DNA from 2 places in the Variovorax sp. GW821-FHT09B01 genome. Region 1 is predicted to be linked to the other one. Evidence: riboswitches for the same ligand, from Rfam matches in the RefSeq annotation. Region 1 holds a riboswitch; the other holds the start of a gene.
The links. Region 1 has a riboswitch for glycine ahead of gcvT (glycine cleavage system aminomethyltransferase GcvT). Riboswitches for the same ligand answer to the same signal wherever they lie in the genome.
Positions count from the first base shown of each region.

Region 2: another riboswitch for glycine. It lies ahead of AC07RV_RS23440 (D-amino acid dehydrogenase); the one in region 1 lies ahead of gcvT (glycine cleavage system aminomethyltransferase GcvT).

Region 1 is NZ_JBWKPQ010000007.1:169,889-176,995, reverse strand. It holds gene gcvP (aminomethyl-transferring glycine dehydrogenase) at 1-1,616, opposite strand, end outside; gene gcvH (glycine cleavage system protein GcvH) at 1,692-2,063, opposite strand; gene gcvT (glycine cleavage system aminomethyltransferase GcvT) at 2,147-3,346, opposite strand; glycine riboswitch at 3,362-3,468, opposite strand; glycine riboswitch at 3,489-3,572, opposite strand; gene AC07RV_RS21470 (alpha/beta hydrolase) at 3,595-4,554, opposite strand; gene AC07RV_RS21465 (amidohydrolase family protein) at 4,551-5,894, opposite strand; gene AC07RV_RS21460 (FAD-dependent oxidoreductase) at 5,899-7,107, opposite strand, start outside.
Region 2 is NZ_JBWKPQ010000008.1:288,869-295,975, reverse strand. It holds gene AC07RV_RS23445 (FIST signal transduction protein) at 1-180, shown strand, start outside; gene AC07RV_RS23440 (D-amino acid dehydrogenase) at 203-1,510, opposite strand; glycine riboswitch at 1,599-1,716, opposite strand; gene rfbB (dTDP-glucose 4,6-dehydratase) at 1,968-3,038, shown strand; gene rfbD (dTDP-4-dehydrorhamnose reductase) at 3,035-3,925, shown strand; gene rfbA (glucose-1-phosphate thymidylyltransferase RfbA) at 3,975-4,874, shown strand; gene rfbC (dTDP-4-dehydrorhamnose 3,5-epimerase) at 4,871-5,419, shown strand; gene AC07RV_RS23415 (class I SAM-dependent methyltransferase) at 5,745-6,977, shown strand; gene gmhB (D-glycero-beta-D-manno-heptose 1,7-bisphosphate 7-phosphatase) at 7,023-7,107, opposite strand, start outside.

The sequences.
Region 1 (7,107 bases):
TTCGCGAACTCGGGCCAGGTGATCGGGATCATCTCGCTGGTCGCGTTGAGCTTCATGGTGCAGCTGCCCAGCGGGATCATGCTGCGGTCGAGCGCGAGGTCCTTGTCCGACAGGCTGCGGATGTAGCGCAGCATCGCGGTCTCGCTCTTGTGGGTGTTGAACACCGGGTGCGACAGGAAGGTGCTCGCGCGGCGCAGCGCCTGCGGGATGCGCGGCGCGGTGTTGGCGGCCAGCTCCTCGAAGCGCGGCATCGGCGTGCCGGCGGGCACGAACAGCGCCCACAGGGTCTCGACGTCGGCGCGCGTGCTGGTCTCGTCGAGCGAGATGCCAAGGTGCTGCTGCAGCCGCTGGCGCAGGTTCACGTTGGCGGCCTGCGCACGCTCGAGGATCTTCGCGGTGTCGTCGCCGGTGCGGATGGTCAGCGAATCGAAGGCGGTCTCGTTGACCGGCTCGCGGCCCATCTGGGCCAGGCCGCGCGCGAGGATCGCGGTGAGCGCGGCCACGCGCTGCGCGATGCGCGTGAGGCCGTCGGGGCCGTGGTAGACCGCGTACATGCTCGCGACCACCGCGGGCAGCACTTGCGCGGTGCAGATGTTCGAGGTCGCCTTCTCGCGCCGGATGTGCTGCTCGCGCGTCTGCAGCGCGAGGCGGTAGGCGGGGCGGCCATGGGTGTCGACGCTCACGCCGACCAGGCGGCCCGGCAGCGAGCGCTTGAAATCGTCGCGGCAGGCCAGGTAGGCCGCGTGCGGGCCGCCGTTGCACAGCGGCATGCCGAAGCGCTGGGTGGTGCCGCAGACGATGTCGGCATCCCATTCGCCGGGCGGCGCGAGCAGGGTCAGCGCCAGCAGGTCGGCCGCGACGCAGAAGGCCGCGCCGTACTGGTGGGCGTGGCCCGCGAGCGGGCGCAGGTCGTGCACGTGACCGGTGGTGGCCGGGTACTGCGCCAGCACGCCGAAGAACTCGCCGCTGGCCATCAAGTGCGGCAGGGTTTCCGAAGCGGTGCTGACCTTGACCTCGATGCCCAGTGGCGCGGCGCGGGTCTTCACCACCTCGATGGTCTGCGGATGGCAGTCGCCCGAGACCAGGAACACGTTGCTTTTGCTCTTCACGCTGCGCTTGGCCAGCGTCATCGCCTCGGCGGCCGCGGTGGCCTCGTCGAGCATCGAGGCATTGGCGATCGCCATGCCCGTGAGGTCGCAGACCATGGTCTGGAAGTTGACCAGCGCCTCCATGCGACCCTGCGAGATCTCGGCCTGGTAGGGCGTGTAGGCCGTGTACCAGGCCGGGTTCTCGAGGATGTTGCGCAGGATCACGCCCGGCGTGTGGGTGCCGTAGTAGCCCTGGCCGATGAAGTTGCGGAACACCTTGTTCTTCGCCGCGATCGCCTTGAGCTCGGCCAGCGCGTCGGCCTCGGTGGCCGGTGCCGGCAGCCGCATCGGCTTGCTGCGCCGGATCGCCGCGGGCACGATGCCGTCGATGAGTTCGGCGCGCGTGGCCGACCCGATCACGGGCAGCATGCGCGCCTCGTCGTCGGCATCGATGCCGATGTGGCGGGCGATGAATTCCTCGGCGTTCTCGAGTTCTTGCAGGGTGGGCAGGGCGGCGGGGGTGGGCATGGCGGGCGGGGGAAGAGAAGGGGGAGCGGACTTCCGGACGCGAGCCTTCGCGTCCGGCCATCCGGTTTCAGGAGCTCAGGATTCCTCGGCGAACTTGCCGTAGGCGGTTTCGTCCATCAGCGCGTCGAGCTGCGCCGGTTCGGACAGCTTGACCTTGAAGAACCAGCCTTCGGCCAGCGGCGCGCTGTTGGCGAGCGAGGGATCGGCGCGCAGGGCTTCGTTGACTTCGGTGATCTCGCCCGAGACGGGCATGAACACGTCGGCCGCGGCCTTCACCGATTCGACGACGCCGGCGACATCGCCCTGGGCGAAGCTCTTGCCGACCTCGGGCAGGTCGACGAAGACCACGTCGCCCAGCGCGTCCTGCGCATGGACGGTGATGCCGACCGTGGCGTTGCCGCCCTCGGCCTGCACCCATTCGTGGTCCTTGGTGTACTTGATGGTCATGTTGAAAAACTCCTCGTGGATAAAAAGTGGCCGATGCCGGGGCGTAGGTTAGCCGCGACGGCGGTCCGCCGGATGTCCGGTCGTCAGCCGCGGTAGTAGCGCGTCGGCACGAAGGGCAGGGTCGACACCTCCATCGGCACCGGCTTGCCGCGCACGATGGCCTGCACCCGGGTACCGGGCTCGGCGAAGGCGGTGGCCACGTAGCCCATGGCGACCGGCCGGTCGGCCGTCGGGCCCAGCAGGCCGCTGGTGACCTGGCCGATGTCCTGGCCCTCGAAGGACTGCAGCGGCGTGCCGTCGCGCACCGGGATGCGCTCGAGCGCGACCAGGCCGACGCGGCGGCGCTTCAGGGTGTCGTGGTCGAGGTGGCCAGCGGCGCCGGTGGCGGCCACGAGCTGGGCCAGGATCTTCTCGGCGCCGGGGAAGCCGCCCGCGCGCGCGCCGCCCGTGCGGCGCACCTTCTGGATCGCCCAGTTGAGCGAGGCCTCGACCGGCGTGGTGCCGGTGTCGATGTCGCTGCCGTAGAGGCACAGGCCGGCCTCGAGCCGCAGCGAGTTGCGCGCGCCCAGGCCGATGGGCTTGACCTCGGGCTGGGCCAGCAGCAGCCGCGCCAGCGCATCGGCGTCCTTCGCGGCGACCGAGATCTCGAAGCCGTCCTCGCCGGTGTAGCCGCTGCGCGTGACGAAGGCGGCCATGCCGCCGATCTGCACGGCGCCGCCGGTCATGAACACGAAGCGCTCGATGCCGGGCGACAGCCGCGCCAGCGTGGCCGCGGCCTGCGGGCCCTGCAGCGCGAGCAACGCCTGCTCGGGCAGCGGCTGCACCTGGCAGCGCTGGCCGATCTTCTGCTGGATGTGGGCGATGTCGGCCACCTTGCAGGCGCCGTTGACGATCACGAACAGCGAGCCGTTGCCTTCGTTGAAGAACATCAGGTCGTCGAGGATGCCGCCCTTGTCGTCGAGCAGCAGGCCGTAGCGCTGCTTGCCCGCGGGCAGGTCGATCACGTCGACCGGCATCAGGGTCTCGAAGGCGGCCGCGGCGTCGGGGCCGGACAGGCGCAGCTGGCCCATGTGGGAGATGTCGAACAGGCCCGCGGCCTCGCGCGTGTGCCTGTGCTCGGCCATCAGGCCGGCGGGGTACTGGACCGGCATCGAATAGCCGGCGAAGGGCACCATGCGGGCGCCGAGTTCCAGGTGCAGCGCGTGCAGCGGGGTCTTGAGCAGTTCGGATTCGGGGGCGGAAGCAGCCACGGGGCACTCCTGGGGGCAGCAATCGAATGCCATGGCTCGCGCCATGGGGCCACCCCTGCTGTCCGCTTTACCTGAGAGATTCGCCCCACGATCGGGGTTTGCTCCTTCGGTGGACCGGGCGCCTGCGGCACCGGCCTCTCTCCAGCAAGGAAACGCCGTCCCGCGAAGGCCGGCGCTGTGTCAGTCCTTTTGCCTGAGCGTTCGGGGGTTCCCTGCGCCTTCGGCGGCCCCGTGCGGGGCTCTCTCCTGACCCGGGCGAGTGTAGTGGATTGCGGGCCGCTTCAGCCGTGGCGGCGCAGCCGGTCCGACAGCGCCTGGCAGATGGCGTCATGGGCCCGGCCGGCGGCGGCCGAGTGCGCGAAGAAGCCGAAGAACGGGTGGAACATGTCGTCGAAGCGCAGCAGCCGGGTCGGCACGCCGGCCGCCTCGAGCCGGTGCGCGTAGGCCAGGCCCTCCTCGCGCAGCGGGTCATGGCCGGCGACGGCGATCAGGGTCGGCGGCAGGCCCGCGACGTTCGCCGCGCGCAGCGGAGACGGTGGCACCTCGGCGGCGCGGTGGGCCGAGGCTCCCATGCAGAGCCGGGCGATCTCGCGCAGGTCAGCGGGTGCGAGCATCGGGTAGTCGATGCCGCGGGCCTCGATCGCGGCCACGTCGCGCGCCATGTCCAGGCCCGGCACCACCAGCAGCTGGGCCGCCAGCGGCCGCGCATGGCCGCGCAGCGCCAGCGCGGCGCAGGCCGCGAGGTTGGCGCCCGCGCTCTCGCCGGCCAGGGCGACCCGGGACGGATCGCCGCCGAGCATTTCCGCATGGCCCAGCGCCCAGCGGGTCGCGGCCAGTGCATCGTCGTGCGCGGCCGGGAACGGGTGCTCGGGCGCCAGCCTGTAGTCCACCGAGACCACCACGGCTTCGACGTCGCGGCAGAGCTTGCGCGCGATGTCGTCCATCAGTTCGACGCTGCCGAGCACGAAGCCGCCGCCGTGCAGGAACACCACGGTCGGCAACGCCGCTTCGGTCGAGACGGGCCGATAGATCCGAACCGGCACGCGCAGGCCCTGGTGCTCGGCGACGCGGTCCTCGGTGGAAGCCACGACCGGCAGCGTCGTGCGCTCGCGCGCCGCCATGACCGCGCGGCGCATGCGTTCGCGCGCCTCGGCGGGCGTGCCCGAGAATGGTGGTGGGGCCCCATGGGCGCGCATGGCCGCGACGATCGTCGCGAGCTGGGGATCGAGCGCGGCGCTCATGCCAGCCCCAGCACATAGGCCTGCGAATCCGCCGCGCGCTGCCGCAGCCGATCGAGGTCCACATCGAGCAGGCGACCGTCGCGCTTCACCGGCCGCCCCGCGACGAACACGCTGTCGACATTGCCCGGATGGGCGCCCAGCACCACCGCGCCCACTGCGTCGGAGACCGGCGCCAGGTTCAGGTCGTCGGCGCGGATCAGCACCACGTCGGCCTGCTTGCCCGGCGTGAGCGAGCCCACCTTGTGTGCCAGGCCGTTCGCCTGCGCGCCGGCCAGGGTGGCGAAACCGAGCACGTCGCGCAGGCCCAGCGTCGCCGGGGCGTTCTTCGTCTTCGAATGGCCGCCGCCCATCCACGAGCGGTAATAGGCCAGGGCATGGCGCATCTGCGTGAACATGTCGCCCGCGCACTTGGTCTCGGTGTCGCCGCTGAGGCTGGGCCGGATGCCCACGGCCAGCAGCCGGTCGAACGGGATGTCGCCCATGCCCTGCGCATTGAGCTCGCAGTGCACGCCGAGCGAGGCGCTGACGCCAGCGTCGGCCATCATCGAGAACTCGTCGTGGTGCGAGCAGCAGCAGTGCACGAAGGTCAGGTCGTCGCCGAGCACGCCGGCCTCGTGCATCTGCGCGATGCCGCGCACGGCGGCGTTGCGTGCGTAGGCGCCCATGTGGATGCTCGAGCGGATGCCGAGTTCGCGCGCCAGCCGCAGGTCGCCGAGCCAGGTCTCGCGCCGCGCCATCTCGGGGCCGCGCGCGGCCATCGCGAGCGTGAGCAGCTGGTCGTCGCTCGAGAAGTAGCGCTCGCGCAGCCGCCGGATGTCCTGCGGATGGCCGCGCTCGCTGCCGAACATCCACGAGGCGCCGTCGACCAGCGGCCAGCCGTGCGCGAACACGCCGCGGATGCCGGCGTCGCGCAGCGCCGCGATCGCCGCGTCGGAATGCTCGGGGCTGTTCTGCACGTGCGACCAGTCGAGCATGGTGGTGATGCCGCTGTCGAGTGCCGCGACCGCGCCCAGCAAGGTGCCGGTGTAGACGTCCTCGGGCCGGTAGGCCGCGCCCTTGGCGCCCAGCATCTCGGCGAAGTAGACCTGCGAATCGATGTCGGCGTAGCGATGCCGCACGCAGCTCTGCCAGGTGTGGCGATGTGTGTCGACGAAACCGGGCAGCACGATCATGCGGTCGGCCTCGATCCGCTCGGCCTGGGGGGCATCGATGCTCGGCGCGATCGCGACGATGCGCTGGCCCTCGATCAGCACGTCGCCACGGCGCAGCTCGCCGATGGCCGGGTCCATGCTCAGTACCCAGCCGCCCGCGATCAGCAGTGGCCTGTGGTCGTTCTTCATCGCATCACCTCCTCATCCAGCGCGAGAGTTCGGTCTCGACCTCGGCGGCGCGCGTCACGTCCGCGGTGGCCCAGGCCACATAGGCATCGGGCCGCACCAGCATCGCCTGCACGCCGCGCATGGCGGGCGGCACGCGCGCCACGCGGGCCGGCAGCAGGGTCACGGGCAGGCCCTGCAAGTCCAGCGATTCGAACTGCCGCGAATTGCCCTCGAGATCGAGCAGCAGGAAGCGCCGCTCGCGCAGCAGCTCGGCGACGCGCACCGAGCGGCCGTCGCGCGTGACGAGGTCGAAGTCGGGCAGCCGCTGGCCGGCCAGCGGGTGGCGGTCGGCTTCCCCGGCGCGACCGGGGTAGGGCTGCTCGAGCCCGCACAGCTCGAGCACCAGCTGGCGCTGCACCTCGGGCAGCGGAATGATGTGCCTGGCCAGCCGGCGCTTGAGCGCCACCGCATCGGGCTCGAAGTTGAACTGCAGCACGCACTGCGCCTTCACGCTCTCGAGCAGCGCATGCATCACCGGCAGGCGTTCGGCGTCGTAGCTGTCCAGCGTGGCCTCGTCGGCCACGCCCGTGACGACGTTCGCGAGCTTCCAGCCCAGGTTGAAGGCATCCTGCAGGCAGAAGTTCATGCCGACCCCGCTGGCCGGGTAGTGGATGCGCGCCGATTCCCCGACCAGGAACACGCGCCCCTGGCGCAGGCGGGGCACGGCGCGCATCTGGTCGTCGAAGCGCGAGGCCCAGCGGAAGCCCTCGATGCCGTAGTCGCTGCCGAGCACGTCGCGCAGGCACTGCTTCGCCTCCTCGAGCGTCACCGGCTCGTCCTTGGCGGCATGGCGGCGGTCGCGGTGCACGATGTTGAAGCGCGTGATGCCTTCGCCGAAGGCATAGCCGCGCACCCAGCCCATTTCGTTGTCGGCGCCGGTGCGCCCGCCGGGCCAGGGCGCGCTGAGTTCGGCGTCGATCACGATGCCGCGGAAGGTGCCCGAGTGGCCCTCGAAGGGCAGGCCGCACTGGGTTCGCACGGTGCTGCGGCCGCCGTCGGCGCCCACCAGGTATCTGGCGCACAGCGTCGATACCGCGCCCGACGGGTCGGCCACCTCGATCTCCACGCCCTCCGTGTCCTGCCGCACCGAGCGCACCTCGGCACCGCGGCGAAGCTCGGCGCCGCTCTCGGCCGCCCAGTCCCAGAGGATCTCCTCGGTCATGTTCTGCGGCAG
Region 2 (7,107 bases), on a different contig from region 1:
TACGTGAGCTGCTCGGGCCGCGGCGGCCCGCACTTCGGCGCGCCCGGCGCCGAGCTGCAGATCGTGCGCCATGCGCTGGGCGACGTGCCGCTGGTCGGCTTCTTCGCCGCGGGCGAGATCGCGCGGCACCACGTGTATGGCTACACGGGGGTGCTGACGGTGTTCACGGCGGACGACTGAGCGTCCGCCTTGCTTCGGAGGCTCAGCCCAGCGCGGGCTGGGCGATGCCCGCCATGCCCTTGGGCATCCCCGCGAACGCGAAATCCACCTCCGGCACCAGACCGCTCACGATGCGCGCGATCGACTTGCCCGAGCCGCAGGCATGGGTCCAGCCGAGCGTGCCGTGGCCGGTGTTGAGGTAGAGGTTCGCGAGTTTCGTGCGGCCGATCAGTGGCACGTTGCTCGGCGTGGCCGGGCGCAGGCCGGTCCAGAACTGGGCTTGCGCGGTGTCGCCGGCGCCGGGGAACAGCTGCTCGACGCGGCGCACGATGGCTTCGCAGCGCACGCGGTTGAGGTCGCGGTCGTAGCCGTTGAGCTCGGCCGTGCCGGCGATGCGCATGCGGTCGCCCGACTCCGAGGTGTAGCGCGAGAACACCAGCTTGTATTCGTCGTCGGTCAGCGAGACCTGGTAGGCCTTGCTCGCGTCCTTGACCGGCAGCGTGACCGAATAGCCCTTGGCCGGATAGATCGGCAGCCGGATGCCCAACGGTGCCGCCAGCAGCGGGCTCAGCGAACCCATGGCCATCACGAAGGCATCGCCGCGGATGCGCTGGAAGCGGCCCTCGGCGTCGGTGACCTCGACGTGGTCGATCGCACCGCCCACCTCGCGCAGTGCGGTGATGGTGTGGCTCATCAGGAACTTCACACCGGCCTCGGCCGCGAGTCGCGCGAGTTCGCGCGCGAAGCGGTTGGCGTCGCCCGACTCGTCCTCGGCCGTGTAGGTGGCGCCGGCCAGCTGCGGCCGGATGTGGGCCAGCGCGGGCTCGAGCTTCACGGCCTCGTCGGCCGAGATCACCTGGCGCTCGCAGCCCAGCGCGCGCATCTGCTCGGCGGGCGCGAGGGCGCCGTCGAACTCCTTTTGCGTCGTGTAGAAGTGCATGATGCCCTGCGTGCGCTCGTCGTAGCGGATGCCGGTGTCGCCGCGCAGCTGCTGCAGCGTGTCGCGGCTGTAGGTGCCCAGGCGCACGATCTGCTCGATGTTGTGGCGCGTGCGCGCGGGCGTGCACTCGCGCAGGAACTGCAGGCCCCAGAGCCACTGGCGCATGTCGGCGCGGATGCGGAACAGCAGCGGGGCGTCTTCCTTGCCCAGCCACTGCAGCACCTTGAGCGGCGCGCTGGGATTGGCCCAGGGCTCGGCATGGCTCACCGAGATCTGGCCGCCGTTGGCGAAGCTGGTTTCGGCGGCCGGGGTGGCCTGCCGGTCGATCACGGTCACGTCGTGGCCGAGTTGCTGGAGGTAGTAGGCCGAGGTCACGCCGAGCAGGCCGGCGCCCAATACGATCACGCGCATTTCAAGTACCTTTCGAGGTCGAAGCGCTTGAACGGCGTGAAGGTCGTGCTACTGAATAGATAGCGCGCAACCGGACGGCCGTCCAATTGCCGCTCCCCCTGTCCTCGGTACCTGAGAGTTTCATCCGCTGCACCTCGCAGCGGACTTGCTCCTTCGGCGCAGCACGGCCGCGATGGGCGATGTGCTGGCTCTCCAGACGGCGTTTCAGTGGTTGCAGTACAGGCCCCGCGCGAAGCGTGGAGCCGACCTGAGCGTTTATGGGAGTTTGCGCCTTCGGTGGGGCTGCCTGCGCGATGCATGCGGCCCGCTCTCCTGCAATGGGTGGCGATTGTAGGCGGGCCGCGGGCACCGGCCAACCCCGGGATTCGGCCTTGCAGGCAGATGGGATAATCCGCAGTTGCCGCGCCAGCGCGGCTTTTGACCAAGCGGCACTCCAATTCACAGCACAGAGGACTCCATGATCCTGGTTACCGGCGGCGCCGGCTTCATCGGCGCCAATTTCGTCCTCGACTGGATCGCCCAAGGCGACGAACCGGTCGTGAACCTCGACAAGCTCACCTACGCCGGCAATCTCGAGACCCTGGCTTCGCTCAAGGGCGATCCGCGCCACATCTTCGTTCAGGGCGACATCGGCGACAGCGCGCTGCTCGACCGCCTGCTGGCCGAGCACAAGCCGCGCGCGGTGGTCAATTTCGCGGCCGAGTCGCACGTGGACCGCTCGATCCACGGCCCCGAGGATTTCGTGCAGACCAACGTGCTCGGTACCTTCCGCCTGCTCGAATCGGTGCGCGGCCACTGGAATGCCTTGCCGGCCGACCAGAAGGCGGCCTTCCGCTTCCTGCACGTGTCGACCGACGAGGTCTACGGCTCGCTCTCGAAGACCGACCCGGCCTTCACCGAGGAGAACAAGTACGAGCCCAACAGCCCGTACTCGGCCAGCAAGGCCGCCAGCGACCACCTCGTGCGCGCCTGGCACCACACCTACGGCCTGCCGGTGCTCACCACCAACTGCTCGAACAACTACGGCCCCTTCCATTTCCCCGAGAAGCTGATCCCGCTGATGATCGTCAATGCGCTGGCCGGCAAGCCGCTGCCCGTGTATGGCGACGGCATGCAGGTGCGCGACTGGCTCTACGTCAGGGACCACTGCAGCGCCATCCGCCGCGTGCTCGAAGCGGGCCGGCTCGGCGAGACCTACAACGTGGGCGGCTGGAACGAGAAGCCGAACATCGAGATCGTGAAGACCGTGTGCGCGCTGCTCGACGAGTTGCGTCCGCGTGCCGACGGCAAGGGCTATGCCGAGCAGATCAGCTACGTCACCGACCGCCCCGGCCATGACCGCCGCTATGCCATCGACGCGCGCAAGCTAGAGCGCGAGCTCGGCTGGAAGCCGGCCGAGACCTTCGACACCGGCATCCGCAAGACGGTCGAGTGGTACCTCGCCAATGGCGACTGGGTGCGCAACGTGCAAAGCGGCGCCTACCGCGCCTGGGTCGAGAAGCAGTACGACGCGAAGGCTTCCGCATGAAGCTGCTGCTGCTGGGCAAGGGCGGACAGGTCGGCTGGGAACTGCAGCGCAGCCTCGCGCCGCTGGGCGAGCTGGTCGCGCTCGATTTCGACAGCACCGACTTCCACGCCGACTTCAGCCGGCCCGAACAACTGGCCGACACCGTGCGGCAGGTGCGCCCCGACGTGATCGTCAATGCCGCCGCCCACACCGCCGTCGACAAGGCCGAGAGCGAGCCCGAGTTCGCGCGCAAGCTCAATGCCACCTCGCCCGGCGTGGTGGCGCAGGCCGCGCAGGAGATCGGCGCGCTGATGGTCCACTACTCGACCGACTACGTCTTCGACGGCAGCGGCAGCAAGCCCTGGAAGGAAGACGATGCGACCGGACCGCTGAGCGTCTACGGCCGCACCAAGCTCGAGGGCGAGCAACTGGTGGCGCAGCACTGCGCCAAGCACCTGATCTTTCGCACCAGCTGGGTCTATGCGGCGCGCGGCGGCAACTTCGCCAAGACCATGCTGCGGCTGGCCAGGGTGCGCGACAAGCTGACCGTCATCGACGACCAGTTCGGCGCGCCCACCGGTGCCGAGCTGCTGGCCGACATCACGGCCCATGCCATCCGCGCCACCTTGCAGGACCCGTCCAAGGCCGGGCTGTATCACGCGATCGCGGGCGGCGAGACCACCTGGTACGGTTACGCGCGCTACGTGCTCGAACTCGCGCAGCAGGCCGGCGTCGAGCTCAAGGCCGGGCCGCAGCAGGTCGAGGCCGTGCCGACCAGCGCCTTTCCCACGCCGGCCACCCGGCCGCACAACTCGCGCCTCGACACCTCGAAGCTGCAGGCCGCCTTCGGGCTGGTGCTGCCGCCGTGGCAGAACGGCGTCGCGCGCATGTTGCGCGAGATCCTCTGAGTCCGGCGTCCGCGTCGAACACGACACCCGAAGAGAAGAGACACCAACGATGACCATCCAGACGACGCAGCGCAAAGGCATCATCCTGGCCGGCGGCTCGGGCACGCGGCTGCATCCGGCCACGCTCGCGATCAGCAAGCAGCTGCTGCCGGTGTACGACAAGCCCATGATCTATTACCCGCTGAGCACGCTGATGCTCGGCGGCATGCGCGACATCCTCGTCATCAGCACGCCGCAGGACACGCCGCGCTTCCAGCAACTGCTGGGCGACGGCAGCCAGTGGGGCCTGAACCTGCAGTACGCCGTGCAGCCCAGTCCCGACGGGCTGGCGCAGGCCTTCATCATCGGCGACAAGTTCGTCGGCAATTCGCCGAGCGCGCTGGTGCTGGGCGACAACATCTACTACGGCCACGACTTCGTGCACCTGCTGTCCGACGCCGATGCGCAGGAAAAGGGAGCGACCGTCTTCGCCTACCACGTGCACGACCCCGAGCGCTACGGCGTGGTGGCCTTCGATGCGCAGGGCAAGGCCAGCAGCATCGAGGAGAAGCCGCTCGAGCCCAAGAGCAGCTATGCCGTGACGGGGCTCTACTTCTACGACAACCAGGTCGTCGACATCGCCAAGGCCGTCAAGCCCAGCGCGCGCGGCGAACTCGAGATCACCGCCGTCAACCAGGCCTACCTCGACCTCGGCCAGCTCAACGTGCAGATCATGCAGCGCGGCTATGCGTGGCTGGACACCGGCACGCACGAGAGCCTGCTCGAGGCCGGGCAGTTCATCGCCACGCTCGAAAACCGCCAGGGCCTGAAGATCGCGTGTCCCGAGGAGATTGCCTGGCGCAACGGCTTCATCGATGGCGCGCAGCTCGAGAAGCTGGCCGCGCCGCTGGCCAAGAGCGGTTATGGCAAATACCTGCAGCGACTCTTGAAGGAAGAGGGACGGCCGTGAAAGTCATCCCCACCGCCATTCCCGAAGTCCTGGTCATCGAGCCGAAGGTGTTCGGCGACTCGCGCGGCTTCTTCTTCGAGAGCTTCAACGGCAAGGCCTTCGACGAGGCCGTGGGGCGCCACGTCGAGTTCGTGCAGGACAACCATTCGCGCTCGGTCCAAGGCGTGCTGCGCGGGCTGCACTACCAGATCCAGCAGCCGCAGGGCAAGCTGGTGCGCTGCACGCGTGGCGCGGTGTTCGACGTGGCGGTGGACATCCGCAGGTCGTCGCCGACCTTCGGCCAGTGGGTGGGCGAGGAGCTCAGCGAGCAGAACCACAAGCAGATGTGGGTGCCTGAAGGTTTCGCGCACGGTTTTCTGGTGCTGACGGAGGTGGCGGAGTTTCTGTACAAGACGACCGACTACTACGCGCCGGCGCATGAGCGCTGCATCAAGTGGGACGACGCCGAACTGGCGATCGCGTGGCCCGCGACCGGAAGCGCTCCGCAGCTCTCCGGCAAGGACCAGGCCGGCGCCAGCTTCGCCGGCGCCGAAGTGTTCGACTGACAATCTCGAACCCCGGCGCGGGCATCGGCGCGGCCACCCTTGTGGACGCCGATCCCGACGCCGCTCGCGCACGGTCGCTTCATGACCGCTGCGCGCAGCCTGCGCAATATCCAGCCGCAGCGCCCCCCGAAAGCGATCGCTTCATCGACATTTCATAGGTCGATGTTAGTATTTGTTTGCATTGAGGTAACACTTCCTCGATGACTCCCCGCACGATGGATCGACGGCATCGAGCACGCCACCAAGGCGTGCCGGTGTCGAGAATCGGCACCCCACTTCCCCCTAGAACGCGCCGACAAGCCGCGCAGCCGGAGAGCCCCAGAAGATGGATCAGCAGGAATTGATTCGAGAAGTCATTTCGGATCTGAAATCCACGCCCGACACCCCGAAAGAGGGCCGCTACCTGTCGATCGCCGAGGCCGAGAACATCCTCGACACCACCATCGAGCATGTGCGCAGGACCGGGTCGGCCACCGAATTTCTCTATCTGACGGCGCATCGCCGCCGGCTGTCGCTGTCGCTCACGATGATTCCGTATGCCGAATCGCCGGATGCGTCGTGCCTCGATATCGGCTGCTATGGCTACATGGCCTTCTGGGCCTGGCATTACCTGGGCTATGCGCGCGTCGAGGGCATCGAGATGCGCCCCGACATCGATCAGCCCATCCTGACGCGCAGCATCGAGATGGAAGGTCGCCGCCTGGAGTTGAAGAGCTACAACTTCAACATCACCCAGGCGCAGTGGCCGCTCGATGCCACCTTCGACACGGTGCTCTTCTTCGAGACGCTGGAACACGTGGACCAGGACCCGTCCGGTGTGCTGCTCAACGTCACGCGTTGCATGCATCGCGACTCGATCCTCGTGACCTCGGTGCCGAATTCGGCCTCCTACAAGACGCTGCGGGAATTCATCGCGGGGGCACCGCCCTGGGTCTACTGGTTCTTCCATCCGGACCTCGGGCACGAACCCCGGCATTCGTTCGAATACACGCCCATCTTCTTCAAGATGGCGCTGCGCAGCGCGGGGCTCACCGATGTCGCGTTCCGCACCATCTGCGCCTTCGCGGAGCCCGAGCACGTGACCGACATCTTCGAAGTCGGTGCCATGCTGTCGATCGATGCCTCGCTGTTCGGCGACACCATCCTGGTCCAGGCCCGCAAGACCTCGGACGAGCCACTGTTCCGCTACCCCGATTGCCTCTACAGCAGCGACCGCTACTACCGCACCACCAACCCGGCGATCGAGGAGCGTCTGACGCAGGCGCGCTCCACCTATGCGCGCAAGCGCGATGCCGCCGTGCAGGAGGCGCGCGACCAGGGCCAGGCGCAGCTGCAGATCGAGCGCGAGCGGCTGGCGCAATGCGAAGCGGAGAAGCTGGAGGCCCAACGCCAGGCCGCGCACGTCACGACGCTCTACCAGGCCGTCACGGGCAGCGCCTACTGGCGGGTGAGCGGTCCGATCCGGCGTTTCGGCACCCGGCATCCCGGCCTCGCCAATGGCGTCCGCGCCATCTTGTCGCCGCTGGTCCGCGTGCTCCGCGGCTCGAGGGGTTCGTAGCCAGCGCGCGTGCGTTCTGGCGCACGCGTACCCGCTGGCGCCGGCTCAGCCGTCGAGCGAGGCCAGGGCGCCGGACAGCGACGCAATGACGCGGGCGCCATCGAGCTGCGCCAGGTCCACCGCTTCTTCG